DNA from 3 places in the Streptomyces sp. WP-1 genome. Region 3 is predicted to be linked to each of the others. Evidence: riboswitches for the same ligand, from Rfam matches in the RefSeq annotation. Region 3 holds a riboswitch; each other region holds the start of a gene.
The links. Region 3 has a riboswitch for cobalamin ahead of metE (5-methyltetrahydropteroyltriglutamate--homocysteine S-methyltransferase). Riboswitches for the same ligand answer to the same signal wherever they lie in the genome.
Positions count from the first base shown of each region.

Region 1 (9,531 bases), 4.9 Mb from region 3:
GCGGTGGCCAGCTGCTCCTCGGTCAGCCACTCCACGTCATGGCCGCCGGCCTCGATCAGCCGGTGGATCAACTCGTCGCCCTCGGACGGGTATTCGCTGAGGGAGTACCCGGCGTCGCGCAGCGCGTCCAGCACCCGGACCGCGGAGGCGGGCGTGTCCAGGCCGACCGCGTTGCCGACCCGGGAGTGCTTGGTCGGGTAGGCGGTGAAGACCAGCGCTACGCGTTTCTCGGCGTTCGGCTTGTACCCGAGCCGGGCGTGCCGCACCGCGATCCCGGCCACCCGGGCGGCCCGCTCGGGGTCGGCGACGTACACCGGGACCTCGTCGGGGCCCTGTTCCTTGAAGGAGAAGGGCACGGTGATCAGCCGGCCGTCGAACTCGGGGATGGCGACCTGCATCGCCGCGTCCATGGGGGAGAGGGCGGCGTCCGACTCGTCCCACGCGGAGTGCGAGGAGGTGAGGCAGAGCCCTTGCAGGATGGGCACGTCGAGATCGGCCAGCGCGCCGATGTCCCAGGCTTCCTCGTCGCCGCCCGCCGACGCCTCGGAGGCGTGGGTGCCGCCGGCCGCGAGCACGGTGGCGACCAGCGCGTCGGCGCGGCCCAGCAGTTCGTACAGCCCGGCGTCCGCGCCGCGCAGCGAACCGCAGTACACCGGAAGGGCGTTGGCGCCCTGCGCCTCGATGGCCGTGCACAGGGTGTCCACGAAGGCGGTGTTGCCGCTGAGTTCATGGGCCCGGTAGAAGAGCACGCCCACGGTCGGGCGGCCCTCCTGGACCTCGTATCCGCCGTGCACGCCGAACTCCGGCATCCGGCGCGGCTCCTCGAAGCCCTCGCCGGTCAGCAGCACGGTGTCGGACAGGAACCGGGACAGCTCGCGCAGATTGTCCGGGCCGCCCTCGACCAGATAGCGCAGCGCCTCCGCCACCACTCCGGCGGGCACGGTCGACTCGGCCATCAGCTCCGCGTCCGGCACCGCCTCGCCGCCCAGCAGCACCGCCGGGACGCCGGACGCCTTCAGCGCGGCCAGCCCGTCCTCCCAGGCGCGCTTGCCGCCGAGGAGCCGTACGACGGCGAGGTCCGCGCCCGCCAGCAGCCGCGGCAGCTCCTCGGCGACGTCGACCCGGGTGGGGTTGCCGATCAGATAGCCGGCGCCACAGGACCGGGCCGCCAGCAGATCGGTGTCGGCGGTGGACAACAACAACACTGTGCTCATGCGGGCGCTCCCGGTGGGATGAAGGGCAGTCCTTGCGGCGCGCCGGACTCGATGAGCCGCCACAGCGCGTCCGTGTCCGCGTGCTGTTCGATCAGATCGCCGAGCCGGTCCAGCTGCTCCTCGCGCAGCGCGGCGAAGGAGGTGTCCGGCGCGGGCACGAAGCGGCGGCCCGCGGCGGCGGCCACCTCGCGCAGGAAGGCCCGGCGGAAGCCGTCCGACTCCAGTGAGCCGTGCCAGTGGGTGCCCCAGGTCGCGCCGACCCGGCAGCCGTCCAGGAAGGCTTCGCCTCCCGTGACGCGGGCGACGCCGTGGTGGATCTCGTACCCCTCGACCGGTTCGCCGAGGGCCCGGCCGGCGGGGCGGGTGAGGGTCTTCTCGCGGGCGAACCGCACCCGCACGGGCAGCAGTCCGAGGCCGGGGACCGCGCCGGCCCGCGACTCCACGTCGTCCTCGATGTGCTCGCCGAGGATCTGGAAGCCGCCGCAGATGCCGAGCACGGGCCGGTGCTCGGCGGCCCTGCGGGCGAGCGCGTCGGCGAGGCCGCGCTCGCGCAGCCACCGCAGCGCCCGGACGGTGCCCCGGGTGCCGGGGACGACGACCAGGTCGGCGTCGGCCAGCTCCTCCGGGCGGTCCACGAACCGCACCACGACGCCGGGTTCGGCGGCGAGCGCGTCCACGTCGGTGAAGTTGGACATCAGCGGGATCGCGCACACGGCGACGCGCAGCACGTCCGCGCCGAGCGGGGGAGCGACGGCCGACTCCCGCACCGTGCCCCGCAGGGAGACGCGGAGGCCGTCCTCCTCGTCGATCCCGAGTCCGTGCCGGAACGGCAGCACGCCGTACGCCGGCCGCCCGGTGAGGCCCTTGAGCATGTCGAGGCCCGGCTCCAGCAGCGAGACGTCACCGCGGAACTTGTTCACCAGGAACCCGGCGACCAGTTCCTGGTCCTCGGGGGAGAGCAGGGCGACGGTGCCGAAGAAGGAGGCGAAGACGCCGCCGCGGTCGATGTCGCCGACGACGAGCACGGGCAGCCGGGCGCCGCGCGCGATCCCCATGTTGACGATGTCGGTGCGGCGCAGATTGATCTCGGCCGGGCTGCCCGCGCCCTCGCAGATCACCGCGTCGTACTGCCCGCGCAGCTCGGCCAGGCAGTCCAGCACCGTGCCCAGCAGCCGCTGCCGGCGCCCGCCGTGGTAGCCGCGCGCGCTCATCTCGCCCACCGGTTTGCCCAGCAGCACCACCTGGCTGCTCTGCTCGCCGCCCGGCTTGAGCAGCACGGGGTTCATCTGCGCGGTCGGCTCGATCCGGCACGCCTGGGCCTGCATGGCCTGCGCCCGGCCGATCTCGGCGCCCTCACGGGTGACGAAGGAGTTGAGGGACATGTTCTGCGCCTTGAACGGCGCGACCTTCACGCCCTGGCGCACCAGCCACCGGCAGATCCCGGCCGTCACGACGCTCTTGCCGGCGTCGGAGGTGGTGCCGGCGACGAGGAGACCACCGTTCACTTCCCGCGTCCCTTCGGTCCGTTGACGAAAAGGCGCGCGGCGAGTGTGGTGCCGAGCGCGAGCAGGCCGACGCGCCGGGAGAGCCGTACGGCCCGCCCGATGTCGGGGACTTGTACGGCCCGTCCGGCAGCGCCGTTGAGCACGGGCCGGTGTTCGACGCGGCCGCCGTAGGAGAGGGTGCCGCCCAGGCGGACGCCGAGGGCGCCCGCGAAGGACGCCTCCACGGGACCGGCGTTGGGGCTCGGATGGCGGCGGGCGTCCGCGCGCCAGGCCCGCAGGGCGCCGCGCGGATCGGGTCCGGCCGCGGCGGCGAGGACGGCGGTCAGCCGGGCCCCCGGCCAGCCGGCCACGTCGTCCAGGCGCGCGGACGCCCAGCCGAAGCGGCGGTACCGGGCGGACTTGTGACCCACCATCGCGTCCAGGGTGTTGACGGCCCGGAAGCCCAGCAGCCCCGGCACCCCGGCGGCCGCGCCCCACACCAGGGCGCCCACGACCGCGTCGGAGGTGTTCTCGGCGACCGACTCGACCACGGCCCGTGCGATCCCGTCGGCGTCCAGCGCCTGCGGGTCCCGGCCGCACAGATGCGGCAGCCGGGCGCGGGCCGTCTCGATGTCCCCGGCCGTCAGGGCGGCCCCGATGGCCTCGGCCTCGCGGGCGAGGGAGGTGCCGCCGACGACGGCCCAGGCGGCCGCGGCGGTCAGGGCGGCGGAGGCGGCGGGGGAGGGGCGTACGACGTGTGCGGCCAGCGCTCCGAGCGCGACGGCGCCACCGGCGCACACGGTGGTGTGCAGGGTGCCCCAGCCGCGGTGGTCGTGCCACAACGCGCCCTCGACAGCGGCGGCCGCACGTCCGAACGCGGCGACCGGGTGCCCGCGGCGGGGATCGCCGAGGAGGAGGTCGCCGAGAAGTCCGGCGGCGGCGCCGTACGCGTAACTGCGATCGGCGGCCATCGGCTCAGTCGGCCGTGGTCACCGTGGCGGTGGTCCTGGTACTGGTCCTTCGGCAGCCGGGCATGGCGATGTGTCCTCACTCAGGGTGTCCGCGCCCTGGTTCGACGTGATCGGCGGCGAGAGTTCCTGGCTACCCGGGGAGTTCTTCCCCGGTGACAGTGGCGGGACCGCGCCGGATTCGCACCGGCTTCCTCTCCTGCTGCCGTACATGGCGTGGGCAGTCCACCACGCCCCCGGAACGGCCGTCAACTTGCCGTTGACCTGCGGGAGTGTGCAGATTCCCACACCACGAGGGGTGGCCGGGCACGCGAGAGGCTCCCCTGCCGCGGGCGGCGGAGGGGAGCCTTCGGGAAACTGCCGGGACCCGGGACCGGGCCCCGGGCTCAGGACTTGGAGACGATGAGGAGGATGCCGTACGCCACCGCCGCCGCGCAGGCCGCGAAGCAGACGTAGGCGCCGGTGACGGCGAGCGTGGCGGAGCCGCCCTCGGCCGCGGCCTTCTCGCGCCGGGCCAGGCCGTTGACGCCGAGGGTGAACAGGACCACCAGGCCGACGGTGAACGCGAGGCTGACGCCGAAGACGGAGCCGATGGCCGCCCAGTCGATCTTCATGGGGTTGCTTCCTTGGTGAACGGGGCTCGGGGTCAGACGGTGGCGGCCGGCGGGGCCGCGGCGGCGGGGGCCGCCGGTCCGGCGGCCGGGGCCTGTGCGGGGGCCGGGATGGTGGCCGTGAGGTCCTCGGTGATCGTGCCGGCGGGCGGGGGGCTCACCGCGGCGATGGCGGTGGTCACCACGCCGGAGGGCTCCGCGGCCGGGTCGGCGACCACATTGGTGTGGTCGATGACCTCGCGCCGGGACAGCTTGTAGATCCAGGCGCTCGCGGCGACCAGGAAGACGGCGACCGCCGCGGTGCCCCCGTCACCGAGTTCGGTGACGGCCTCGGCGCCCGCGCCGACCAGCGCGGCGGCCGGCAGGGTGAGCACCCAGGCGACGGCCATCCGGGTCGCGGTGGACCAGCGGACCACACCGCCCTTGCGGCCGAGACCCGAGCCCATCACCGCGCCGGAGACGACATGGGTGGTGGAGAGGGAGAAGCCGAGGTGGGAGGAGGCCAGGATGGCGGTCGCGGCGCTGGTCTGCGCGGCGAAGCCCTGCCGGGGCTCCAGATCGGTCAGGCCCGTGCCCATGGTGCGGATGATGCGCCAGCCGCCGATGTAGGTGCCGAGCGCGATGGCGAGGCCCGCGGAGAGGATCACCCAGGTGGGAGGGTTGGAGCCGGGGGCGATGGCGCCGCCCGCGATCAGCGCGAGGGTGATGATGCCCATCGTCTTCTGCGCGTCGTTGGTGCCGTGCGCGAGGGAGACCAGCGCGGCGGAGGCGACCTGGCCGACGCGGAAGCCCTTGCGGGTGGCCTCGCCCTCGGTCCTGGTGCCGGCGCCGTAGGAGAGCCGGGTGGCCACCAGCGCGGCGATCCCCGCCACGACCGGCGCGGCGACCGCGGGCAGCAGCACCTTGGTGACCAGGACCCCGCCGTGCACGGCGCCGAATCCGGCGGAGGCGACGGCGGCGCCGATCAGACCGCCCATCAGGGCGTGCGAGGAACTGGAGGGCAGGCCCACCAGCCAGGTCAGCAGGTTCCAGAGGATCGCGCCGACCAGGGCGGCGAAGATGACCTCGGGGCGGATGCCGCTCTCGTCGACGAGTCCCTTGGAGATCGTGTTGGCGACCTCCACGGAGAGGAAGGCGCCCACCAGGTTGAGGGTGGCGGACATGGCTACCGCGAGCTTCGGCTTCATCGCGCCGGTGGAGATGGTGGTGGCCATCGCGTTCGCGGTGTCGTGGAAACCGTTCGTGAAATCAAACGCGAGTGCGGTGACCACCACAATCGCGAGGATCAGCGAGAAGCTTTCCATTTACCCAGACAATCATTCGAGGTCGTTGTCCGGATGAACGTAGGCAACCTGGGTGAACGGAAGATGAACTGGGGCGGGCAGGGTGGTGTCCGCGTCGGGGGTATGAGGCTCCGCTTCCGCTTCCGGAACCCCCGGTGCCCGTGCACCGCTTGGGTCGCCGGCCGTGGCGAAGGTCCGCAGCCTGCTGGAGCTGCCGTTGAAGAGATTCTGGTCACCCGGCAGCCGGCCGGAGGTGGCGTGCTGCCAGAAGGTCCAGTACTGCCAGCCGCCCGGCAGCCTGCCCGGGTCCGAGGAGCCGTGGCGGGCGACCCACAGGGGGTGGCGGGAGGCGAAGGCGTGGCTGTCGCCGGTGCACTGCCTCCACCAGTGGGCCGTGGTGTAGATCACGGGACGGCGGCCGGTCTCGCGGGCGATCTCGTCGCTGAACGACCAGATCCAGGCCGTCATGCGCTTCCAGCCCAGCCTGTAGCAGGGGTGCTTCGCACTGTACGGGTTGTACTCGATGTCCAGCGCGGGCGGCAGCGTCCAGCCGTCGGGCCGCCAGTCCCCGCCGTGCGCCACGAAGTACCGGGCCTGCGTGGCGCCGGAGGACTCGTCGGGCAGCGCGAAGTGGTAGGCGCCGCGGATCAGTCCCGCGTCGCGGGCGCCGTCGTACTGCTGGTGGAAATAGGGGTTGCGGTAGCCCGTGGACTCGGTCGCCTTGACGTAGACGAAGCGCGCCCCGCGGGCCCGCGCGGCCGGCCAGTCCACCGTCTTCTGGTGGGACGACACGTCGTGCCCCCTGGGCAGGCTCGCGACCCGCTCCGGGGGGCCGGCCGCGGCGGTGGCGGCGCAGGTGAGGGTGAGGGCCGCGGTGGTCGCGGCGAGGGCACCGGCGCGGCGGCGGAGGTGGGTGCGGTGACGGGCCATGAGCCGGCTCCCCGGGGGTGACGGACGACCAGGTCGCCCGGAGGGCAAGGAGCGCTCATTCAAGGGCCGGTGATCATTGAATCAGTGGAGATTCTTAGCGTTTGGCCGGATGTACACCCTTTTGGGGGTGCGGGAGTTCGGTCGGAAGTGCGGCGACCGGCCACCTGGTGTACAAGCGGCTGGCAGGATCGCGGGCATGACCTCCAAGCTGCGGGAGACGGGCCAGGAAGTGCGCGAGGAAGCGGCCGGGACATGGGCGGCGCTGGTGGCGACGGCGCGGCGGAGCGTCGCCGACGGGCTGGTCGTCGGCACCTCCGGCAATGTCTCCGCGCGCGTCGGGGACGTGGTGCTGGTCACCCCGTCGGGCGTGCCCTACGACCGGCTCACCCCGGACGACATCACCGGCGTGGACCTCACCGGCCGTCAGGTGCTCGGGACACTGGTGCCGACCAGCGAACTGCCCATGCACCTCGCCGTCTACCGCACCACCGACGCCCGCGCGATCGTCCACACCCACGCCGTGCACGCCACCGCGGTCTCCACGCTGGTGCCCGAGCTGCCGCTGGTGCACTACATGGCCGCCGCCCTCGGCGGACCGGTGCGCGTCGCGCCGTACGCCGCCTACGGCACCGACGAACTGGCCGCGCACATGCTCCAGGCCCTCGCCGGCCGCTCCGGCTGCCTCCTCCAGAACCACGGCACCCTCACCCACGGCGCCACCCTCGACCAGGCGTACGACCGCACCGCCCAGCTGGAGTGGATGTGCCGCCTCTGGCTGACCGCCTCCTCGGTGCCGGGCCTGACCCCGTCTCTGCTGACGGAGGCACAACTCGCCGAAGTCGGGGAACGCCTGAAGGGATACGGCCAACGGAGGTGACCCGTGTCCCGCAGCTTTTCGATCAGCTCCCCGATCAGTTCCCCGATCCGCGACCTGGCCTCGCTCCTTAACCTCTCGCCCCCTTCACCCCCCTCACCCCGCCCCGCCTCTCCGCTGGCCGGGCACCGCACCCCCCGTGACACTGGTGCCGTGCGCCCCCTCAAAGCGACCGCCGCCGCGGTCACCGCCGTCGTGGCCGCCGGACTAGCATCCGTGGCCGCCGGGCGGCTCGCCAGTGATGTCGCGCTGAAGGCCAGCGGCGGCCGGCCGCTGCCCACCGAGCCCCGGCTCACCGTGCACGGCACCGCGGCCGGCCAGATCACGCTCACCCGGGACCTGGCCGCGCTGCGCCCCGGTCTCTACGGCCTCGCGGGCGACGGCTCGCACGCGGTCGTGGGGCCCGTCCTGGACACGGCACGGCACACCGCCGACACCGTCGTGCGCCGCCTGGACGGCGTGACCCACGGCACCCTCGCGCCCGGCGACTCCGTCTGGCTCACCCCCAACCTGTACGTCGGCAACCCGCGCACCGCGCTCGGCCTCGACCACGCCGACGTGGACGTGCCCGGCGAACTCGGCGCGCTGCCCGCCTGGTTCCTGCCCGGCGACCGGCACACCTGGGTGATCGCCGTGCACGGCCTGGGCACCACCCGCGAGCACGCCATGAACGTCATGCGCTTCCTGGTCGCCCGCAGGCTTCCGGTGCTGGCCCTCGCCCACCGCGGCGACCTCGGCGCGCCCCGCCCCGCGGACGGCCTGAACCACCTCGGCGAGACCGAGTGGCGGGACGTGGACGCGGCGATCCGCTACGCCGTGCGCCACGGCGCCCGCCGCGTCGTCCTGCTGGGCTGGTCCACCGGCGCCACCATGGCGCTGCGCGCCGCCGAGCACTCCGCCGTGCGCGAGCACATCGCCGGGCTGATCCTCGACTCGCCGGTGCTCAGTTGGGAGGCCACGCTGCGCGCCCTCGCCCGCGCCCGGCACACCCCCGCCCCGCTGCTGCCGCTCGCGGTCCGCGCCGCCCAGGGCCGCGCCGGACTGCACGCCGACCGGGTCGCCGAGATCACCGACCCCGACCGGCTCGCCGTGCCCACCCTGATCATCCACGGGCCCGGCGACCGGGTCGCCCCCTGGGAGTTCTCCCGGCTGCTCGCCGCCCGCCGCCCCGACCGTGTCGCCCTGCACACCGTGCCGAACGCCCCGCACGCGGCGATGTGGAACCCGGACCCCCCGGCGTACGAGGAACGGCTGCGGCGCTTCCTGACCCCACTGATGTGACGGCGCGCGCCGGGTCGCACCGGGCGCGCGCGGGAACGGCCGGGGTCCTTCCGGTTGTGATCGCGCGGTTGGCCGGAACATGCCCCCCGACCCCCTGTGGAGCCCGGTGCGTTGGCCAGCCCCGTCGCCCGCCGTGACATTCCGTTTGGGTTTTCGGACCGTCAACCGGAAGACTGCCCCTGTGACGTCCCGTATCCCGCGCGACTCCAGGCTCCGACTCGTCCGACCTCGACCCCTGGCCGCCGCCCCCGCAGCTGTGAACCAGCGGCCCACGCGCCGCCCCGCACCCCGGCCGCCGGAGGGCACCCCCGCGCCCGCCGAGCTGGCCAAAATGGCCCGCGCCGGGCTGGCCGGCGCGGTCCGCGTCGCCCGCTGGGCGGACAACGCCCTGGGCCCCGGCCGCGACGCCGCCACCGCCGACGGCAAGGCCACCCTCTCCGCCGCCACCGCGGACCGCGCGGCCGCCGACCTCGGGCTCACCCCCGAGCAGATCCGCGCCGACTGGGACACCGCACGCCTGGCCGGACTGGTCGAGGTGCACGGTGACAGCGCGCGCCCCGGCTGGCGGCTGCGCGCCTGGGACCGGGACGACAGCGCCGTGCTGCGCGGCTGGGTCGCCCTCTTCGACGCCTGGTCGCTCGCCCTGCCCGAACCCGAGGGACACGAGCCGGCCGCCGTCGCGGAGGCCGTCTCCGCCATGCCGCAGGTGCTCTCCTTCCTCCAGCTGTCCGCCGGACCCGTCCCGGTCGAACAGCTGCTCGACCTGCTCCAGCAGCGGGTCACCGAACTGCGCACCGAACGCTGCGAGGTCTCCTACGGGCCCGGCACCGAGCCCCCCGTCGAGGCCGCCGCCGAGCCCGCCGGGACCCCGGACACCCCGCCCGCC
Region 1 covers NZ_CP123923.1:6,083,069-6,092,599, forward strand. The annotation lists gene cobN (cobaltochelatase subunit CobN) at 1-1,214, opposite strand, end outside; gene QHG49_RS26885 (cobyric acid synthase) at 1,211-2,719, opposite strand; gene QHG49_RS26890 (cobalamin biosynthesis protein) at 2,716-3,669, opposite strand; cobalamin riboswitch at 3,769-3,912, opposite strand; gene QHG49_RS26895 (hypothetical protein) at 4,053-4,280, opposite strand; gene QHG49_RS26900 (inorganic phosphate transporter) at 4,313-5,581, opposite strand; partial or broken gene QHG49_RS26905 (lysozyme) at 5,747-6,490, opposite strand; gene QHG49_RS26910 (class II aldolase/adducin family protein) at 6,687-7,367, shown strand; gene QHG49_RS26915 (alpha/beta hydrolase) at 7,518-8,645, shown strand; gene QHG49_RS26920 (hypothetical protein) at 8,827-9,531, shown strand, end outside.
Region 1: another riboswitch for cobalamin. It lies ahead of QHG49_RS26890 (cobalamin biosynthesis protein); the one in region 3 lies ahead of metE (5-methyltetrahydropteroyltriglutamate--homocysteine S-methyltransferase).

Region 2 (9,531 bases), 1.8 Mb from region 3:
GGATGGACTCGACCCGTACGGGGACCTCTTCGCGCCACTCCGGGTCGCCCTCGCGCACGATCCGGCCCTCGTCCAGGGCCACGTCCAGCATGGGCCGCCGGCCGCGCGGCACGAGATGGCCGACCATGTCGTCCTGGTAGGAGGTGGGGCCGGTGTTGGGGCGCATCTGGGCGACCGAGACGTACCGGGTGCCGTCCCGGGTGGGAACCCACAGGACCAGGTCGGCGAAGGAGAGGTCGGAGAGCAGCTGCCACTCCGAGACCAGCAGATGGAGCCACTCGAGATCGGAGTCGTCGAGGGCGGTGTGCTGGCGGACCAGTTCGTTCATGGAGGGCACGATTGCGAGCGTACCCGCGGGCCTCGGCGTGGCCGAAAAACACCCGCGGGCCGCGGCGCCTGGAAGGGACCCTCAACCCTCCCGGCACCGCAGCCCGGAGCATCATCGGCCGTGGGGTGTGCGGTCCCGGTCGGCCGAAGGCCGAGGAGCCGGGGCAGTCAGGGCAGAGAGCGCCGGTTCCTCGATCCGCCTTCCTGTGCGGGGAAGACGGGGCTTGTTCGCTTCGTACTGTCCGCCCGCGTGTCGCCGCGTAGCGCTGGCCCGGACAGCCTCTTCGATTGTGGACTAGACCATGGGGCGTGTCCATGCCCTTACGGGCGTACGCGGCCCATGGCACTCGATGCCACGCAGCCTAGCCCGCCCGGGTCGACCATGGGGACAGAAGGCACCGGTAATTTCCGCGGCCCCCGGTACCGAGGCATCGGCGCGGGAGGCCCGCTCTGTTAGATTGGTCTAAACCACATAGACGCACGAGCCCTCTCCAGAACGGCAGGCCCAGCGTGGAAGTTGTCATCGTTCCGGACGCCGCGGCGGGTGGCGAGCTGATCGCCGAGGCCATGGCGCAACTGCTGCGACGCAAGCCCGACGCCCTGCTCGGCGTCGCCACCGGCTCCACCCCGCTGCCCGTCTACCAGGCACTCGCGGCCAAGGTGCGCGCCGGTGACGTGGACACCGCGCGGGCCCGGATAGCCCAGCTCGACGAGTACGTGGGGCTGCCCGCCGAGCACCCCGAGTCCTACCGCTCGGTACTGCGCCGCGAGGTGCTGGAGCCGCTCGGCATCGGCATGGACTCCTTCCTCGGCCCCGACGGCACGGCGAAGGACGTCCAGGCGGCGTGCGAGGCGTACGACCGCGCGCTCGCCGCGGCCGGCGGGGTGGACCTCCAGCTGCTCGGGATCGGCACCGACGGGCACATCGGGTTCAACGAGCCCTGCTCCTCGCTCGCCTCCCGCACCCGGATCAAGACCCTGACCGAGCAGACCCGCGTGGACAACGCGCGCTTCTTCGACGGCGAGATCGAGCAGGTCCCGCACCACGTCATCACCCAGGGCATCGGCACCATCCTGGAGGCCCGGCACCTGGTGCTGCTCGCGACCGGCGAGGGCAAGGCGGACGCGGTCGCGGCGACCGTCGAGGGTCCGGTGGCGGCCGTATGCCCGGCCTCCGCGCTCCAGCTGCATCCGCACGCCACCGTCGTCGTGGACGAGGCGGCCGCCGCCGAGCTGAAGCTGGCGGACTACTTCCGGCACACCTACGCGAACAAGCCGGAGTGGCAGGGGATCTAGCAGGACCGCACCCGGTGCCCATGGGACCCCTGTTGGACTAGACCAGCTCGGGTCCCGACGGTATACAGAGGGGATCACGGAGCGTGCGGGTGGAGTCCTGGCACGGTAAGCCGTGCCACGATGTGAGCCGTGGCCGATGGGATGTCGGTCGCTTTCGGCGTCCGGAGCCGGGAAGGCGGAGCATGAGCACCGATGTCAGCAGTGCGGAGAACGAGGCCGGCACCACCGTCCGTACCGCGCGCGTGCCGAAGTACTACCGCCTGAAGAAGCACCTGCTCGACATGACGGAGACGCAGGCGCCCGGCACGCCGGTCCCGCCGGAGCGCACGCTGGCCGCGGAGTTCGACACCTCCCGCACCACCGTCCGCCAGGCCCTTCAGGAGCTGGTCGTGGAGGGCCGCCTGGAGCGCATCCAGGGCAAGGGCACCTTCGTCGCCAAGCCCAAGGTCTCCCAGGCGCTCCAGCTCACCTCCTACACCGAGGACATGCGCGCCCAGGGCCTGGAGCCCACCTCCCAGCTGCTGGACGTCGGCTACATCACCGCCGACGACCGGCTCGCCAGGCTGCTCGACATCTCCGCGGGCGGCCGGGTGCTGCGCATCGAGCGGCTGCGCATGGCCAACGGCGAGCCCATGGCCATAGAGACCACCCATCTGTCCGCCAAGCGCTTCCCCGCGCTGCGCCGTTCGCTGGTCAAGTACACGTCCCTCTACACCGCGCTCGCCGAGGTGTACGACGTCCACCTCGCCGAGGCCGAGGAGACCATCGAGACCTCGCTGGCCACCCCGCGCGAGGCCGGTCTGCTCGGCACGGACGTCGGGCTGCCGATGCTGATGCTCTCCCGGCACTCGCTGGACCGCGCGGGCCTGCCGGTCGAGTGGGTGCGGTCGGTGTACCGCGGCGACCGCTACAAGTTCGTGGCCCGCCTCAAGCGCCCGATGGACTGAGGCCCGCCCGGAGGCGTCCGTTCCTTCGCCGAATCGATACACACAGCTTGAGACGGGGTCTTCCACCGGCTGGATACCGTCACCTAGATTGCCTGCGCATTACTCGGTGATCAGCGAGGGGACGGAGCCGCAGCATGTCAGAAACGCCCGAAGTGGGACCACCGGTGGTGACACCGCTGCGCGTGGTCATCGGCATTTGTCTCGTCGCGCCCTTCGTGGCGATGCTGTGGGTCGGCTCGTACGCGAAGACGGACCCGACGTTCATCGGGATCCCCTTCTTCTACTGGTACCAGATGGTCTGGGTGCTGATCTCCACCGCCCTCACCATGACCGCGTACAAGCTCTGGCAGCACGACCAGCGCTCCCGCCGTGACGCGCAGGGGGGTGCCGCGAAGTGAAGACCGGGGTCAACGGCGTCGCACTGGGCGTCTTCATCTTCTTCTTCCTGGCCGTCACGGTCCTGGGCTTCCTCGCCGCGCGCTGGCGCCGGGCCGAGAACGAGCACACGCTGGACGAATGGGGTCTGGGCGGCCGGTCGTTCGGCACCTGGATCACCTGGTTCCTGCTCGGCGGCGACCTGTACACGGCGTACACCTTCGTGGCCGTACCGGCGGCGATCTACGCGGCGGGCGCGTCCGGCTTCTTCGCGGTGCCGTACACGATCCTGGTCTACCCGCTGATCTTCACCTTCCTGCCGCGGCTGTGGTCGGTCTCGCACCGCCACGGCTACGTCACCACCTCCGACTTCGTGCGCGGCCGCTTCGGCTCGAAGGGCCTGTCGCTCGCGGTCGCGGTGACCGGCATCCTGGCGACGATGCCGTACATCGCGCTCCAGCTCGTCGGCATCCAGGCGGTGCTGGACGTGATGGGCGTCGGCGGCGGCGACAACACCAACGCGTTCGTGAAGGACCTGCCGCTGCTGATCGCGTTCGCGGTGCTGGCCGCGTACACGTACTCCTCGGGGCTGCGGGCGCCCGCGCTGATCGCGTTCGTCAAGGACGCGCTGATCTACATCGTGATCGGTGTGGCGATCATCTACATCCCGATCAAGCTGGGCGGCTTCGACGACATCTTCGCCAAGGCGGCCCACGCGTTCAGCCAGGTCAACCCGGCCACCGGCAAGCCCCGCGGGGCGCTCGCGCCGGCGCCCGCCGGACAGTGGACGTACGCCACGCTGGCTCTCGGTTCCGCGCTCGCGCTGTTCATGTACCCGCACTCGATCACCGCGACGCTCTCCTCCAAGAGCCGTAACGTGATCCGGCGCAACACCACCATCCTGCCGCTGTACTCCCTGATGCTGGGCCTGCTGGCGCTGCTGGGCTTCATGGCGATCGCGGCCGGGGTGAAGGTCACCAACGGGCAGCTGGCGATCCCGCAGCTGTTCGAGGACATGTTCCCGGACTGGTTCGCCGGTGTGGCGTTCGCGGCGATCGGCATCGGCGCGCTGGTCCCGGCGGCGATCATGTCGATCGCGGCGGCGAACCTGTTCACGCGCAACATCTACAAGGACTTCATCAAGCCGGACGCCACGCCGAAGCAGGAGGCGCAGGTCTCCAAGTTCGTGTCGCTGCTGGTGAAGGTCGGCGCGCTGATCTTCGTACTGGGCATGGACAAGACGGTCGCCATCAACTTCCAGCTGCTCGGCGGCATCTGGATCCTGCAGACCTTCCCGGCCCTGGTCGGCGGCCTGTTCACCCGCTGGTTCCACCGCTGGGCGCTGCTCGCGGGCTGGGCGGTCGGCATGATCTACGGCACCCTCGCCGCGTACGGTGTCGCCTCCCCGACCCAGAAGCACTTCGGCGGCTCCGCCGACGACATCCCGGGCATCGGCCAGATCGGCTACATCGGCATGACGGCCTTCGTCCTCAACGTCCTCGTCACGGTCGTCCTGACCGTCGTCCTGAAGGCCGTGAAGGCCCCTGAGGGCATCGACGAGACCCGTCCCGAGGACTACACGGCGGACGCCGGCGACCCGGGCGTACAGGTCGAGCTGCCGCCCGCCACGGCGGGCACCAGCCACTAGCGAGGCGCCCGGGGACCCGGGCGGCCAGGGGCGGGCCGGCGGCGCCAAGGGCGCCGGCGGCCCGTTTCGCGTGCCCCTCGCGCCCCGTTTCGCATACCCCTCGTAGACACACGGTGACACAACATCTGGGGGTGGCATTCCGGCCCGGCACTAGATGTATGCTCATGGTCGCTGTCGTCGCAGGGGAATCCGGTGCGAATCCGGAACTGTCCCGCAACGGTGTACTTGTGCGCATCCGCGCACGGGGATCAGTCCGAGGACCTGCCGGCAGCGCACCCGGCCCACCGGTTCGGGTGCTCTGAGACGTCCGGGCCTCGCGGAGTGGGCCGGTGGACGCGACGCCGTGTGCGCTCGTGGCTGCCCCTGCCCTCCGCCAGGCCCCGTGCCGAGCGAGGGAGAGCCCCACGTGACCATCGCGCCAGCCGAACCGGCTTCAGCCCAGGGCCTGGAGAACGACGGTCCCGGTACCGCGCTGCTGCGGACCCTGACCGAGCTGACCGGGGACCTCCCCGACGCCGATCCCGGCCGGGTCGCCGCCGCCGCGCTGCGCGGCCGCTCCGCCCACGCCGACGAGGCGGAGCTGCGCGAGCTCGCGACCGAGGCCGCGGCCGGCCTGATCTCCGAGGACCCCGCGTACTCGCGGCTCGCCGCCCGGCTGCTGACCATCTCCATCCGCGCCGAGGCCGCCTCGCAGGGCGTGGCGTCCTTCACCGAGTCGGTCGCCGTCGGACACCGCGAGGGGCTCATCGCCGACCGGACGGCCGAGTTCGTCCGGATCCACGCCGCCCGGCTCGACCACCTGATCGACCGCGCCGCCGACGACCGCTTCGGCTACTTCGGGCTGCGCACCCTGCACAGCCGCTATCTGCTGCGCCACCCGATCACCCGTCAGGTCATCGAGACCCCCCAGCACTTCATGCTGCGTGTCGCCGCCGGCCTCGCCGAGGACGACTCGGCACGCTCGGTGGACGAGGTCGCCGCGCTCTACCGGCTGATGAGCCGGCTCGACTACCTGCCCTCCTCCCCCACCCTGTTCAACTCCGGCACCCGGCACCCCCAGATGTCGTCCTGCTACCTCCTCGACTCCCCGCTGGACGAGCTGGACTCCATCTACGACCGCTACCACCAGGTCGCCCGGCTCTCCAAGCACGCCGGCGGCATCGGTCTGTCGTACTCCCGTATCCGCGCCCGCGGTTCGCTGATCCGGGGCACCAACGGGCACTCCAACGGCATCGTGCCGTTCCTGAAGACCCTGGACGCCTCGGTGGCCGCGGTGAACCAGGGCGGCCGGCGCAAGGGCGCGGCCGCGGTGTACCTGGAGACCTGGCACTCCGACCTGGAGGAGTTCCTGGAGCTGCGGGACAACACCGGTGAGGACGCCCGCCGTACGCACAATCTGAACCTCGCGCACTGGGTGCCGGACGAGTTCATGCGCCGGGTCAACGCCGACGGGCAGTGGTCGCTGTTCTCCCCGGCGGACGTGCCCGAGCTGGTGGACCTGTACGGCGCGGAGTTCGACGCCGCCTACCGCGAGGCGGAGCGCAAGGGGCTCGCGAAGAAGACCATGCCGGCCCGTGAGCTGTACGGCCGCATGATGCGCACCCTCGCGCAGACCGGCCAGGGCTGGATGACGTTCAAGGACGCCGCCAACCGCACCGCCAACCAGACCGCCGAGCCGGGCCAGGTCATCCACTCCTCCAACCTCTGCACGGAGATCCTGGAGGTCACCAACGACGGTGAGACGGCGGTCTGCAACCTGGGCTCCGTCAACCTGGGTGCCTTCGTCGTCGACGGGGACATCGACTGGGCGCGCCTGGACGAGACCGTCCACACCGCTGTCACCTTCCTCGACCGCGTCGTGGACATCAACTTCTACCCGACCGAGCAGGCGGGCCGCTCCAACGCCAAGTGGCGCCCGGTGGGCCTCGGCGCGATGGGCCTCCAGGACGTCTTCTTCAAGCTGCGGCTGCCCTTCGACTCGCCCGAGGCGAAGGCGCTGTCCACGAAGATCGCCGAGCGGATCATGCTCGCCGCGTACGAGGCGTCCGCCGACCTCGCCGAGCGCAGCGGCCCGCTTCCCGCCTGGGAGCAGACCCGGACCGCGCGCGGTGTGCTGCACCCCGACCACTACGGCGTCGAGGAGACCTGGCCCGAGCGCTGGGCGGCGCTGCGGAAGCGGATCGCCGAGGTCGGCCTGCGCAACTCGCTGCTGCTGGCGATCGCGCCGACGGCCACCATCGCCTCCATCGCGGGCGTCTACGAGTGCATCGAGCCGCAGGTGTCCAACCTGTTCAAGCGCGAGACGCTGTCCGGTGAGTTCCTCCAGGTCAACTCCTACCTGGTGCAGGACCTGAAGGGCCTGGGCGTCTGGGACGCGCGCACCCGGGAGGCGCTGCGCGAGGCCAACGGCTCGGTGCAGGGCTTCGCGTGGATCCCCGAGGAGGTGCGGGCGCTGTACCGCACCGCGTGGGAGATCCCGCAGCGCGGTCTGATCGACATGGCGGCGGCGCGCACCCCGTTCCTCGACCAGGCGCAGTCCCTGAACCTGTTCATGGAGACGCCGACGATCGGCAAGCTCTCCTCGATGTACGCGTACGCCTGGAAGTCCGGGCTGAAGACGACGTACTACCTGCGCTCGCGCCCGGCGACCCGGATCGCCCGTGCCGCCCAGGCGCAGCAGACCATCCCCGTCCAGCAGGTCGCCGACCCCGACGCCGTCGCCTGCTCCCTGGAAAACCCCGAGTCCTGCGAGGCCTGCCAGTAATGTCCACCCGTCATCAGAACCTGCTCGACCCGGGCTTCGAACTGACTCTCCGTCCGATGCGCTACCCGGACTTCTACGAGCGCTACCGGGACGCCATCAAGAACACCTGGACCGTGGAGGAGGTCGACCTCCACTCGGACGTCTCCGACCTCGCGAAGCTGAGCCCGGCCGAGCAGCACCTGATCGGCCGCCTGGTCGCGTTCTTCGCGACGGGTGACTCGATCGTCGCCAACAACCTGGTGCTGACGCTGTACAAGCACATCAACTCCCCCGAGGCGCGGCTGTACCTGAGCCGTCAGCTGTTCGAGGAGGCGGTGCACGTCCAGTTCTATCTGACGCTGCTGGACACCTACCTGCCCGACCCGGAGGACCGCGCGGCGGCGTTCGCGGCCGTCGAGAACATCCCCTCGATCCGCGAGAAGGCCGAGTTCTGCTTCAAGTGGATCGACTCGGTGGACAAGATCGACCGGCTGGAGTCGAAGTCGGACCGCCGGCGCTTCCTGCTCAACCTGATCTGCTTCGCCGCGTGCATCGAGGGCCTGTTCTTCTACGGCGCCTTCGCGTACGTCTACTGGTTCCGCAGCCGGGGTCTGCTGCACGGCCTGGCCACCGGCACCAACTGGGTGTTCCGCGACGAGACGATGCACATGTCCTTCGCCTTCGACGTGGTCGACACCGTGCGCAAGGAGGAGCCGGAGCTGTTCGACGACCAGCTCCAGCAGGAGGTCACCGACATGCTGCGGGAGGCCGTCGAGGCCGAGCTGCAGTTCGCGCGCGACCTGTGCGGTGACGGCCTCCCGGGCATGAACACCGACTCCATGCGGCAGTACCTGGAGTGCGTGGCCGACCAGCGCCTGTCCCGGCTGGGCTTCGCGCCGGTCTACGGTTCGGAGAACCCCTTCTCCTTCATGGAGCTCCAGGGTGTTCAGGAGCTGACCAACTTCTTCGAGCGCCGCCCGTCGGCGTACCAGGTGGCGGTGGAGGGCAAGGTCGACCTGGACGAGGACTTCTGAGCCTCCTTCTTTCCGTGGTCCTCCTGGGCCTTCCTGATCTGCCGGTCGACGCGCCGCTCGCGCAGGACGCCGAGCACGGAGGGAAGGGCCAGGAGGACGAGGATCCCGAGGGTCGCGGTCATTCCGATCAGGCCTTGGATCTGGTTTCCGGTCATGCCACCACTGTCCTGCCGGACACTGCTGACCGGGAGTGGCAGGACTGCCGGGCACCCTCGAATTACTGCCGGCCCTGAGGCACACTGGGGGCATGCTCAAGAACGTGGCCGCCGTGCTGCTGGACGGAGTGCACCCCTTCGAGCTGGGCGTCGTCTGCGAGGTGTTCGGCATCGACCGCAGCGACGAGGGGCTGCCGGTGTACGACTTCGCCGTGGTCTCGGCCGAGGGGCCCGACCTCGGCACGCACTGCGGGTTCACCGTGTCCACGCCGCACGGCCTGGAGCGGCTGGAAGAGGCCGATCTGATCGCCGTACCTGCCGGTGAGAGCTATGTGGACCGGGACTATCCGCCCGAGCTGCTCGCGGCGCTGCGGCGGGCCGTCGAGCGGGGCTGCCGGGTGCTCAGCGTCTGCTCCGGGGTGTTCGTGCTGGCCGCCGCCGGGCTGCTGGACGGGCGCCGGTGCGCGGTGCACTGGCACCATGCCGAGCAGCTGGCCCGGCGCTATCCGCGGCTCGCCGTCGAGCAGGACGTGCTCTATGTGGACGAGGACCCGGTGATCACCTCCGCGGGCACCGCGGCCGGCATCGACGCCTGTCTGCATCTGGTGCGCAGGGAGCAGGGCCCCGAGGTCGCCAACAAGATCGCCCGTCGGATGGTGGTGCCCCCGCACCGGGACGGCGGCCAGGCCCAGTACATCGAACGGCCGCTGCCCAGGACGCCGTGCGACACCGTCGGCGAGGTGCTGGTGTGGATGGAGGAGCACCTCGATCGGGAGGTGACCGTCGAACAGCTCGCCGCCCGCGCCCATATGGCGCCGCGCACCTTCGCCCGCCGCTTCCAGCAGGAGACGGGGACCACGCCGTACCGCTGGATCCTGCGCCAACGGGTGCTGCGCGCACAGGAGTTGCTGGAGGGCACCGGCGAGACGGTGGACGCGATCGCCGCGCGCACCGGGTTCGGTACGGCGGCCGCGCTGCGCCATCAGTTCATGCGGGCGCTCGGTAC
Region 2 covers NZ_CP123923.1:2,928,116-2,937,646, forward strand. The annotation lists gene QHG49_RS12420 (sensor histidine kinase) at 1-328, opposite strand, end outside; gene nagB (glucosamine-6-phosphate deaminase) at 838-1,623, shown strand; gene QHG49_RS12430 (GntR family transcriptional regulator) at 1,806-2,570, shown strand; gene QHG49_RS12435 (DUF3311 domain-containing protein) at 2,705-2,968, shown strand; gene mctP (monocarboxylate uptake permease MctP) at 2,965-4,593, shown strand; cobalamin riboswitch at 4,742-4,877, shown strand; gene QHG49_RS12445 (ribonucleoside-diphosphate reductase subunit alpha) at 5,000-7,357, shown strand; gene QHG49_RS12450 (ribonucleotide-diphosphate reductase subunit beta) at 7,357-8,370, shown strand; gene QHG49_RS12455 (helix-turn-helix domain-containing protein) at 8,618-9,531, shown strand, end outside.
Region 2: another riboswitch for cobalamin. It lies ahead of QHG49_RS12445 (ribonucleoside-diphosphate reductase subunit alpha); the one in region 3 lies ahead of metE (5-methyltetrahydropteroyltriglutamate--homocysteine S-methyltransferase).

Region 3 (9,531 bases):
CGCGGTCCAGGTCGGGGAGGCCCTGGCGGAGGAAGGCCACCGGATCGCGGGGGTGGCCGCGCCCCGGCTGCGCAAGGGGCACTGCGAGGAGAGCAACGCGCTGTCCTGGGACCGGCTGCGGGCGTGGGCGTACCCGAGGAGCATCCCCTGGACGGACTCGGCCGAACTGCGCGCGATGCACATCCCCGACGGGGTGGACCTCATCGTCGCCGCCCACTCGCACGCCTTCATCGGCCGCGCGACCCGTGCCCGTGCCGCCGTCGCGGCCATCGGCTACCACCCGAGCCTGCTGCCGCTGCACCGCGGCCGGGACGCGATCCGGTGGACGATCCGCGACGGCGACAAGGTGACGGGCGGCAGCGTCTACCACCTCACCGAACGCACCGACGGCGGCCCGGTCGCCGCCCAGGAGCACCTGTTCGTGCCCCCGGGCTCGACCGCCGAGACCCTGTGGCGCGAGCACCTCGCGCCCCTCGGCGTGCGCCTGCTGGTCCGCGTGGTCACCGACCTCGCCAAGGGCCGTCGCGTCGAGGTCCCCCAGGACGAGCGACTGGCCACCTGGGAACCGGCGATGGGCGCGGCCCCGCTGTTCAAGCCCGAACTCATCGCCCTGCCGGGGTCGGAACCGGTCGACGGCAGCAGGTGGGCGCTGCACGCGGAGTGATGCGGTCCGCGAGGGGCTGGACTTCGCACCGTCCAGCCCCTGTTCCCCTCTCAGAGGCGGACCGCGTCGAGGACGGCCCGGGCGAAGACGGCCGGTGCCTCCTGCGGGAGGTTGTGCCCGACGCCCTCGACGACCCGGTGCTCGTAGGGTCCGGTGAAGCGGTCGCGGGTGGGGTCGCCGGGTGCGGTGAAGGGGTCCAGCTCGGGGCTCAGGGTGATGGCGGGGACGTGGATCACGGGCCGGGCGGCGAGTTCCTTCTCGTAGCGGTCGTACCGGCGTTCGCCGTCCGCGAGGCCGAGGCGCCAGCGGTAGTTGTGGATGACGACGGCGGCGTAGTCGGGGTTCTCGAAGGCGGCGGCGGTGCGCCGGAAAATAGCGTCGTCGAACTTCCAGCCGGGTGAGACCAGTTGCCACACCAGTCGGCACAACTCGTCGCGCAGCTTCGGTGTTTCCATGGCCTGGCGGCCGCGTTCGGTGGCGAAGTAGTACTGGTACCACCAGGTGTGCTCGTCGGCGGGCGCGATGGGCGACTTCTGCGCCTCGACGTTCGTGACGAGGTAGCCGCCGGTCGAGACGAGCGCGGTGACCCGTCCCGGCCACAGCGCGGCGATGATGTCGGCGGTGCGCGAGCCCCAGTCGAAGCCGGCGAGGACGGCCTCACGGATCTCCAGCGCGTCCATGAGCGCGACGATGTCCAGGGCGACGGCGGACTGCTGGGCGTTGCGGACCGTGCGGCCGGACCGGAACCGGGTGGTGCCGTGGCCGCGCAGGTAGGGCACGATCACGCGGTACCCCCGCCCGGCGAGGAGCGGGGCGACGTCGACGAAGCTGTGGATGTCGTACGGCCATCCGTGCAGGCAGATCACGACGGGACCGTGGGCCGGGCCCGTCTCGGCGTACCCGATGTCGAGCACACCCGCGTGGACCTGCTTGAGCGCGGGGAACGCGGTGTGCGTCCCGGGTGCGGGGGCCTCGTCCGCCCCGCCGGGAGCGGCCTGGGCGGCGTCCGCCGACCGCGAGCCGGTCAGGGAGAGCGCGGCCGCGCCGGTCCCCAGGCCGACGGCCTTCCCGAAGGTACGCCTGTCGATCATATGAAACCCTCCGTCGTCCGCTGCGCGCGGTGAGGTCGGCTCGCCCGCGACGCCACCGGCCGCTCCCCGCCGCCCGAAGGCGGCACGAAGGGGGCGATCGCGTTCTGCGAGCCGAACCGGCAAAGCGTCATCCCTCGGGCTCCGTGACCCGGTACGGCACGAACGTACTGGTGTCCTGGTCGATGTGCAGCCGGTGGCCGAGCGGCGGGGCGGCGCGCTGCGGGCAGGAGAGGCGTTCGCAGACGCGGCAGCCCATGCCGATGGGGGTCGCGGCGGCGGTGCCGGCGAGGTCGAGGCCGTCGGAATAGACGAGACGGTGGGCGTGGCGGACCTCGCAGCCGAGGCCGATGGCGAAGGTCTTGCCGGGTTCGCCCCAGCCGCCGCGGTGCCGGGCGACGGCGCGCGCGGTCCACAAGTAGCGCTGGCCGTCGGGCATTTCGGCGACCTGGACATGGATGCGGCCGGGTGCGGCGAACGCCTCGTACACGTTCCACAGGGGGCAGGTGCCACCCGCCCGGGAGAAGTGGAAGCCGGTCGCCGACTGGCGCTTGGACATGTTGCCGGCCCGGTCCACCCGGACGAAGGAGAAGGGCACCCCGCGCAGCCGGGGGCGCTGGAGGGTGCTCAGCCGGTGGCAGACGGTCTCGTAGCCGAGGCCGTAGCGGTCGGTGAGGCGTTCGATGTCGTAGCGCACCTCCTCGGCGGCCGTGTGGAAGGCGCGGTACGGCAGGACGAGCGCCGCCGCGAAGTAGTGGGCGATGCCGATGCGGGCGAGCGCGTGGGCGGTCGAGCCCGGGGTGAAGTCCTCGGCGGCCAAGTGGTCGAGTTCGGCGCCGTGTTCGAGCAGGGCGAGCTGGGTGGCCAGGCGGAACGCGCGCTGGCCGGGGCGCAGCCGGGTGGAGAGGTGGAGGGTGCGGGTCGGCGCGTCGTAGTGGTGGAGGTGATCGCCCGCCCCGCCGGACAGCCGGACGCCGTGCCGGTCGGCGAGGCGGGCGGTCAGGGCGGGGAGCACCTCGCCGGGGGTGATGCCGATCTCCTGGGCGAGGGCCTCGGCCGCGAGATCGGTGTCGTGGAGGTAGTTGCGGCGGCGGTAGAAGAAGTCCCGGATCTCCTCGTGGGGTGAGCGGGGCGGCTCGGGGTCGGTGCCGCGGCCGTCCGTGGCCTGCGTGAGGCGTTCGGCGAGCAGCTGGTTGCGGCGGCCGAGGCCCAGCAGCACCTGGGCGACGGCGGGCATCCGGGCGGCGAGTTCCGACAGGTCGGCGGCGGACAGGCGGGACTCGGCGAGTTCCCCGGCCAGGGCCTCGCGCAGATCGGCGACCAGGCGTGTGGTGTCGCGCTCGGAGAAGAAGCCCGGGTCGACGCCGAACGTCTCGGTCAGCCGGAGCAGGACCGGGACGGTGAGCGGCCGGGAGTCGTGTTCCATCTGGTTGAGATAGCTCGGCGAGATGGCGAGCACCCGGGCCATCTCGGCCTGGCTCAGGCGCCGCTCCTCGCGCAGGCGCCGCAGCCGCGCGCCCGCGTACGTCTTGGCCATCGCCGGGTCCTCCCCTTTTCCGTCCGGCTCCCGGTCGGCTTCCATCCGATGCCCTTCCGGCTCCCGGTCAGCGTAGGTGATCAATGCCCCGGCGGGGCCTTCGCAATGTTGGCAAATGACGGCCGGAAGATTCGCAGAAGTTGGCAGACGTCCACCATTGTTGGCACTCAGTGCCACTGCCAGAGTGTGAGTGCGGCCCGCCGGACACCGGCGACCACCGCTCGCGGACCGGGGCTCGAATCAGGCCCTTACATCGGGTTTCCCGGCGCAGGCGAGGGTCGTCACCGGCAGCACTGCTCAGCTCCGTCCCCAGGTACCGGCGGGCCGTACCCCAACTGTTCGACACGTAGTGCCACCCCGGTTCGCCGGACCGCGGACGTTGGCAGCCGAATACAGACCGAGGAGACAGTCATGGCAGAGGCGACGAGGACGCAGGCGGCCGAGGAGCTGGCGCGGCGCTGGGCGACCGATCCCCGCTGGCAGGGCGTCGAGCGCACCTACAGCGCCGAGGACGTGATCCGGCTGTCCGGCAGCGTCCGCGAGGAGCACACCCTGGCCCGGCGCGGCGCCGAGCGGCTGTGGCGGCAGCTGCACGAGCGGGACTACCTCCACGCGCTCGGCGCGCTCACCGGCGGCCAGGCGGTCCAGCAGGTCAAGGCGGGTCTCCAGGCCATCTACCTGTCCGGCTGGCAGGTCGCCGCCGACGCCAACCAGGCCGGGCACACCTACCCGGACCAGAGCCTGTACCCGGCCAACTCCGTTCCCCAGGTGGTGCGTCGGATCAACAACGCGCTGCTGCGCGCCGACCAGATCGCCACCGCCGAGGACGCCGGGGACACCACGGACTGGCTCGCGCCGATCGTCGCCGACGCCGAGGCCGGGTTCGGCGGTCCGCTCAACGCCTTCGAGCTGACCAAGGCGATGATCGCGGCGGGCGCGGCGGGCATCCACTACGAGGACCAGCTCGCCTCGGAGAAGAAGTGCGGGCACCTCGGCGGCAAGGTCCTGGTGCCGACCTCGCAGCACATCCGCACCCTGAACGCGGCGCGTCTCGCCGCCGACATCGCCGACGTGCCGAGCGTCGTCATCGCCCGCACCGACGCGCTCGCCGCCAACCTGCTCACCACCGACGTGGACGAGCGGGACGCCGAGTTCGTCACCGGCGAGCGCACGGCGGAGGGCTTCTACCGGGTGCGGCCCGGCATGGCGCCGGTGATCGCCCGCGGTCTGGCGTACGCGCCGTACGCCGATCTGCTCTGGGTGGAGACCGGCACCCCCGATCTCGCGCAGGCCCGTGAGTTCGCCGAGGCGATCCACGCCCGCCACCCGGACCAGATGCTCGCCTACAACTGCTCGCCGTCCTTCAACTGGAAGGCCGCGCTGGACGACGACCAGATCGCCAAGTTCCAGCGGGAGCTGGGCGCGATGGGCTACAAGTTCCAGTTCATCACCCTGGCCGGGTTCCACTCCCTCAACCACGGCATGTTCGACCTGGCCCGCGGCTACGCCGAGCACGGCATGACCGCCTATGTCGACCTCCAGGAGCGGGAGTTCGCCGCCCAGGCGCAGGGCTTCACCGCCGTCAGGCACCAGCGCGAGGTCGGCACCGGCTACTTCGACCTGGTCTCCACCGCCGTCAACCCCGCCTCCTCCACCACCGCGCTGGCCGGGTCGACGGAGGAAGAGCAGTTCCACTAGGCCGCCCGCCTCACCCGCAGGAGAGACCGATGTCCACCAGTGCACTGACCCACCGGGTCCGCGTGCTCGCGCCGTTCGGCGAGCGGCACGACGAGATCCTCACGCCCGCCGCCCTGGACTTCGTCGGGGCCCTCGTGGCCGCGTTCGGCGAGCGCCGCCAGGAGCTGATGAAGGAGCGGCGCCGGCAGGCCCTGCGGCTGGCCGCCGGCGCGCCGCTCGACTTCCCGATGGTCACCTCCGCCGTGCGCGCCGACCCCGGCTGGCGGGTCGCGCCGCCCGCGCCCGGTCTGACCGACCGCCGTGTGGAGATCACCGGCCCGCCGGACCGCCGTATGACGGTGAACGCGCTCAACTCCGGGGCCCAGGTGTGGATGGCCGACTTCGAGGACGCCACCGCGCCCACCTGGGGCAATGTCATCGGCGGCCAGCTGAGCCTGCTGGACGCCATCGAGCGGCGGATCGACTTCACCGCCGCGGACGGCCGAGAGTACCGGCTCGGCGAGCGGCTCGCCACGATCGTCGTACGCCCGCGTGGCTGGCACCTGGAGGAGGAGCACCTGGAGTACGACGGCCGGCCCGTGCCCGCGGCGCTGGTGGACTTCGGTCTCTACTTCTTCCACTGCGCCCAGCGGCAGATCGACGCCGGGTACGGCCCGTACTTCTATCTGCCCAAGCTGGAGAACCGGTACGAGGCGCGGCTGTGGAACGACGTCTTCGTGCACGCCCAGGAGCTGCTCAACATCCCCCGGGGCACCGTCCGCGCCACCGTGCTCATCGAGACGATCACAGCCGCGTTCGAGATGGAGGAGATCCTCCACGAGCTGCGCGAGCACAGCTCGGGGCTCAACGCGGGCCGCTGGGACTACCTGTTCAGCATCATCAAGACCTTCGGCCACCGCACCGACTTCCTGCTGCCGGACCGGGCGAAGGTCACCATGACGGCCCCGTTCATGCGGGCGTACACCGAACTCCTCGTGCGCACCTGCCACCAGCGGGGCGCGCATGCCATCGGCGGCATGGCGGCGCAGGTGCCGGGCGGCGAACCGGCCGCTCGCGAGGCCGCGTTGGCGACGGTCCGGCTGGACAAGGAGCGAGAGGCGGAGGACGGCTTCGACGGCTCCAGGGTGGCGCATCCGGGCCTGGTCCCGGTGTGCCGGGAGGTGTTCGACGGCGTCCTCGGCGGGCGGCCGCACCAACTGGACCGGCTGCGCGAGGACGTGGCGGTATCGGCGGCCGAGCTGCTGTCGGTGCGCCGGATCGCGGGACCGCCCACGGCGGAGGGGGTGCGCACCAATCTCCGGGTCGCGCTGCGCTACTTCGCCGCCTGGCTGGACGGCCGGGGTGCGGTCGCCCTGGACGGCCTCATGGAGGACGCGGCCACGGCGGAGATCGCCCGGGTGCAGATCTGGCAGTGGCTGCGGCACCGGGTGATCGAGCGGGAGACGGTGACGGAGCTGCTGGAGGAGGAGACGGCGGCGCTCGGCGCGGAGTATCCGTGGGCCCCCGTGGAGGACGTCCGCGCGCTGTTCGAACGCACCGCGCTCCAGGGAGAGTTGCCGCTGTTCTTCACACCGGACGCCTACGCCCGGCATCTCGTGCGGCGGGCGTCATGAGCGGGCGCTTCGCACGCGTCGGAGTGGTCGGCGGCGGCCGGATGGGCGCGGGCATCGCCGAGGTGTGCGCGCGGGCCGGTCTGGACACGGTGGTCTGCGAGGCCGACGCGGTGGCCGCCCGCGCGGCCCGGGACCGGGTGGCGGGCTCGCTCGAACAGGCGGTACGGCGGGGCAAGCTGGCCGAGACCGAGGCCCGGGACGCCCTCGCGCGCATCGTCTTCAGCGGCGGTCTCGACGAGTTGGCCGACCGGCAGCTCGTGATCGAGGCCGTGACCGAGAACGCGGACGCCAAGACCGAGGTGTTCGCCGCGCTCGACAAGATCGTGGCGGACCCGGCGGCGGTGCTGGCCACCAACACCTCGTCGCTGCCCGTGATGCGGCTCGGGATGGCCACCTCCCGCGCGGACCGGGTCGTCGGACTGCACTTCTTCAACCCGGTGCCGGTGCTGCCGCTGGTGGAGGTGGTCGCCTCGCTGCACACCTCGGCGCGGACCGTGACCGAGGTGGAGACCTTCGCCACCGAGGTGCTCGGCAAGACGGTCGTGCACGCCAAGGACCGGGCCGGCTTCGTCGTCAACGCGCTGCTGGTGCCGTACCTGCTGGCCGCGATCCGGATGGCGGAGTCCGGGTTCGCCTCGGCCGGTGACATCGACGCGGGGATGGAGCAGGGCTGCGCCCACCCGATGGGACCGCTGCGGCTCGCCGACCTGATCGGCCTCGACACCGTCGCCGCGATCGCGGAGTCGCTGTACGACGAGTTCCACGAACCCCTCTACGCCCCGCCCCCGCTGCTGCGGCGGATGGTCGAGGCGGGGCTGCTGGGCCGCAAGAGCGGCCGGGGGTTCCACGTGTACGGCCAGGGCTGAGGAGCCTGGTCCGGCCGGGCTGAGGGGCCCGGCCCGCGGTCACCGGCCGAGGGTCCGGACGACCGTGCGGAGGGAAGGGCGGGAAGCGCGTGTGCGGCGCTTCCCGCCCTCTGCCGTGCGGCGGCATCGCGGGCCACGGCGGCGCGGGCGGGCGACCACCTGGGCCCCGGAGTGCCAGGGGCGCGGGCCCGGCAAGCGGGCCGTCCGGGCCCTTCCGGAGCCGGGACGCGATCTGGTCCGGGGCCGTCCGTCTCGGCGCGCCATCCGAATGCTGGACTTGATCCACCACGCGAACCCTTCGGCCCGTAGGCTGGCGCGTGCAGCTGGTTCGCCCCGTCCGCCAGGCGGGAGCGTCGCAAGAGGGAACCCGGTGGGAATCCGGGACTGCCCCGCAGCGGTGAGCGGGAACGACCGCCGTCATACGCACTGGACCCGGTGAACAGGGTCTGGGAAGCGACGGCCAGTAGGTGTCCTCAGGTGATGAGGGCGTGCCCGCGAGTCCGAAGACCTGCCATCTGCCCGTGCGCGGGACGTCCCGTGCGCGGCATCCCGGTGACCTCGAGGGCGGGTCGGCGACACAGAACCGAACGGACGGCCATGGGCCGCTGCCGTACGGTCCGTCACCCCTTCGCGCTCTCGTCCCGTCCCCGGGATCTCAGGGATTCATCTCGCGAAGGAGATCTCCGTGACCACGAAGTCCGCAGCCGCGGCGGCACGGGCCACCGTGTACGGCTACCCCCGCCAGGGGGCGAACCGGGAACTGAAGAAGGCGATCGAGGGCTACTGGAAGGGCCGCGTCAGCGCTGACGAACTGCGGGCGACCGCAGCCGAGTTGCGCGGCACCGCCTGGCGCCGGCTCGCCGAGGCCGGTCTGCACGAGGTGCCGTCCGGCGACTTCTCGTACTACGACCATGTCCTGGACACCAGCGTCATGGTCGGCGCGATCCCCGACCGGCACCGGGCGGCCGTCGCCGCCGATCCGCTGGACGGCTACTTCGCGATGGCCCGCGGCACCCAGGAGGTGGCGCCGCTGGAGATGACCAAGTGGTTCGACACCAATTACCACTATCTGGTACCCGAGTTGGGGCCGGACACGGTGTTCACGGCCGACTCCGCCAAGCAGGTCGCGGAGCTGACCGAGGCCCTCGCCCTCGGGCTGAGCGCCCGCCCGGTGCTGGTGGGCCCGGTGACCTATCTGCTGCTGGCCAAGCCCGCGCCCGGGGTGCCCGCCGACTTCGAGCCGCTGACCCTGCTGGACCGGCTGCTGCCGGTGTACGCCGAGGTCCTCGCCGACCTGCGGGCGGCCGGCGCCGACTGGGTGCAGCTCGATGAGCCCGCCCTCGTCCAGGACCGCACCCCGGCCGAGCTGAACGCCGCCGAGCGCGCCTACCGCGATCTCGGCGCCCTCACCGACCGGCCCAGGCTGCTGGTGGCGTCCTACTTCGACCGGCTCGGCGAGGCCCTGCCGGTGCTCGCGAAGGCGCCGGTGGAGGGCCTGGCCCTGGACTTCACCGAGGCCGCCGCCCGGAACCTGGACGCGCTGGCCGCCGTCGGCGGGCTGCCCGGCAAGCGGCTGGTCGCGGGCGTCGTCAACGGCCGCAACGTCTGGGTCGACGACCTGGAGAAGTCCCTGGCCACCCTCGGCACCCTGCTGGGCCTGGCCGACCGGGTCGACGTCTCGGCCTCCTGCTCCCTGCTGCACGTCCCCCTCGACGCGGCCGCCGAGCACGACATCGACCCGCAGATCCGGCGCTGGCTCGCCTTCGCCGAGCAGAAGACGGCGGAACTCGCCACGCTGGCCAAGGGCCTCACCCTCGGCACGGACGCCATCGCCGCGGAGCTGTCCGCGAACCGGGCCGACCTCGCCTCCCGGGCCGGTTCCGCCCTCACCCACGACCCTGCCGTGCGCGCCCGCGCCGCCGCCGTCACCGAGGCCGATGCCCGCCGCTCCCAGCCGTACGCCGAGCGCGCCGCCGCCCAGCGCGCCCGGCTGGGGCTGCCCCTGCTGCCCACGACGACGATCGGCTCGTTCCCGCAGACCGGTGAACTGCGCGCCGCTCGCGCC
Region 3 covers NZ_CP123923.1:1,157,997-1,167,527, forward strand. The annotation lists gene QHG49_RS04785 (formyltransferase family protein) at 1-664, shown strand, start outside; gene QHG49_RS04790 (alpha/beta fold hydrolase) at 715-1,755, opposite strand; gene QHG49_RS04795 (short-chain fatty acyl-CoA regulator family protein) at 1,883-3,289, opposite strand; gene aceA (isocitrate lyase) at 3,701-4,987, shown strand; gene aceB (malate synthase A) at 5,017-6,600, shown strand; gene QHG49_RS04810 (3-hydroxybutyryl-CoA dehydrogenase) at 6,597-7,466, shown strand; cobalamin riboswitch at 7,789-7,983, shown strand; gene metE (5-methyltetrahydropteroyltriglutamate--homocysteine S-methyltransferase) at 8,152-9,531, shown strand, end outside.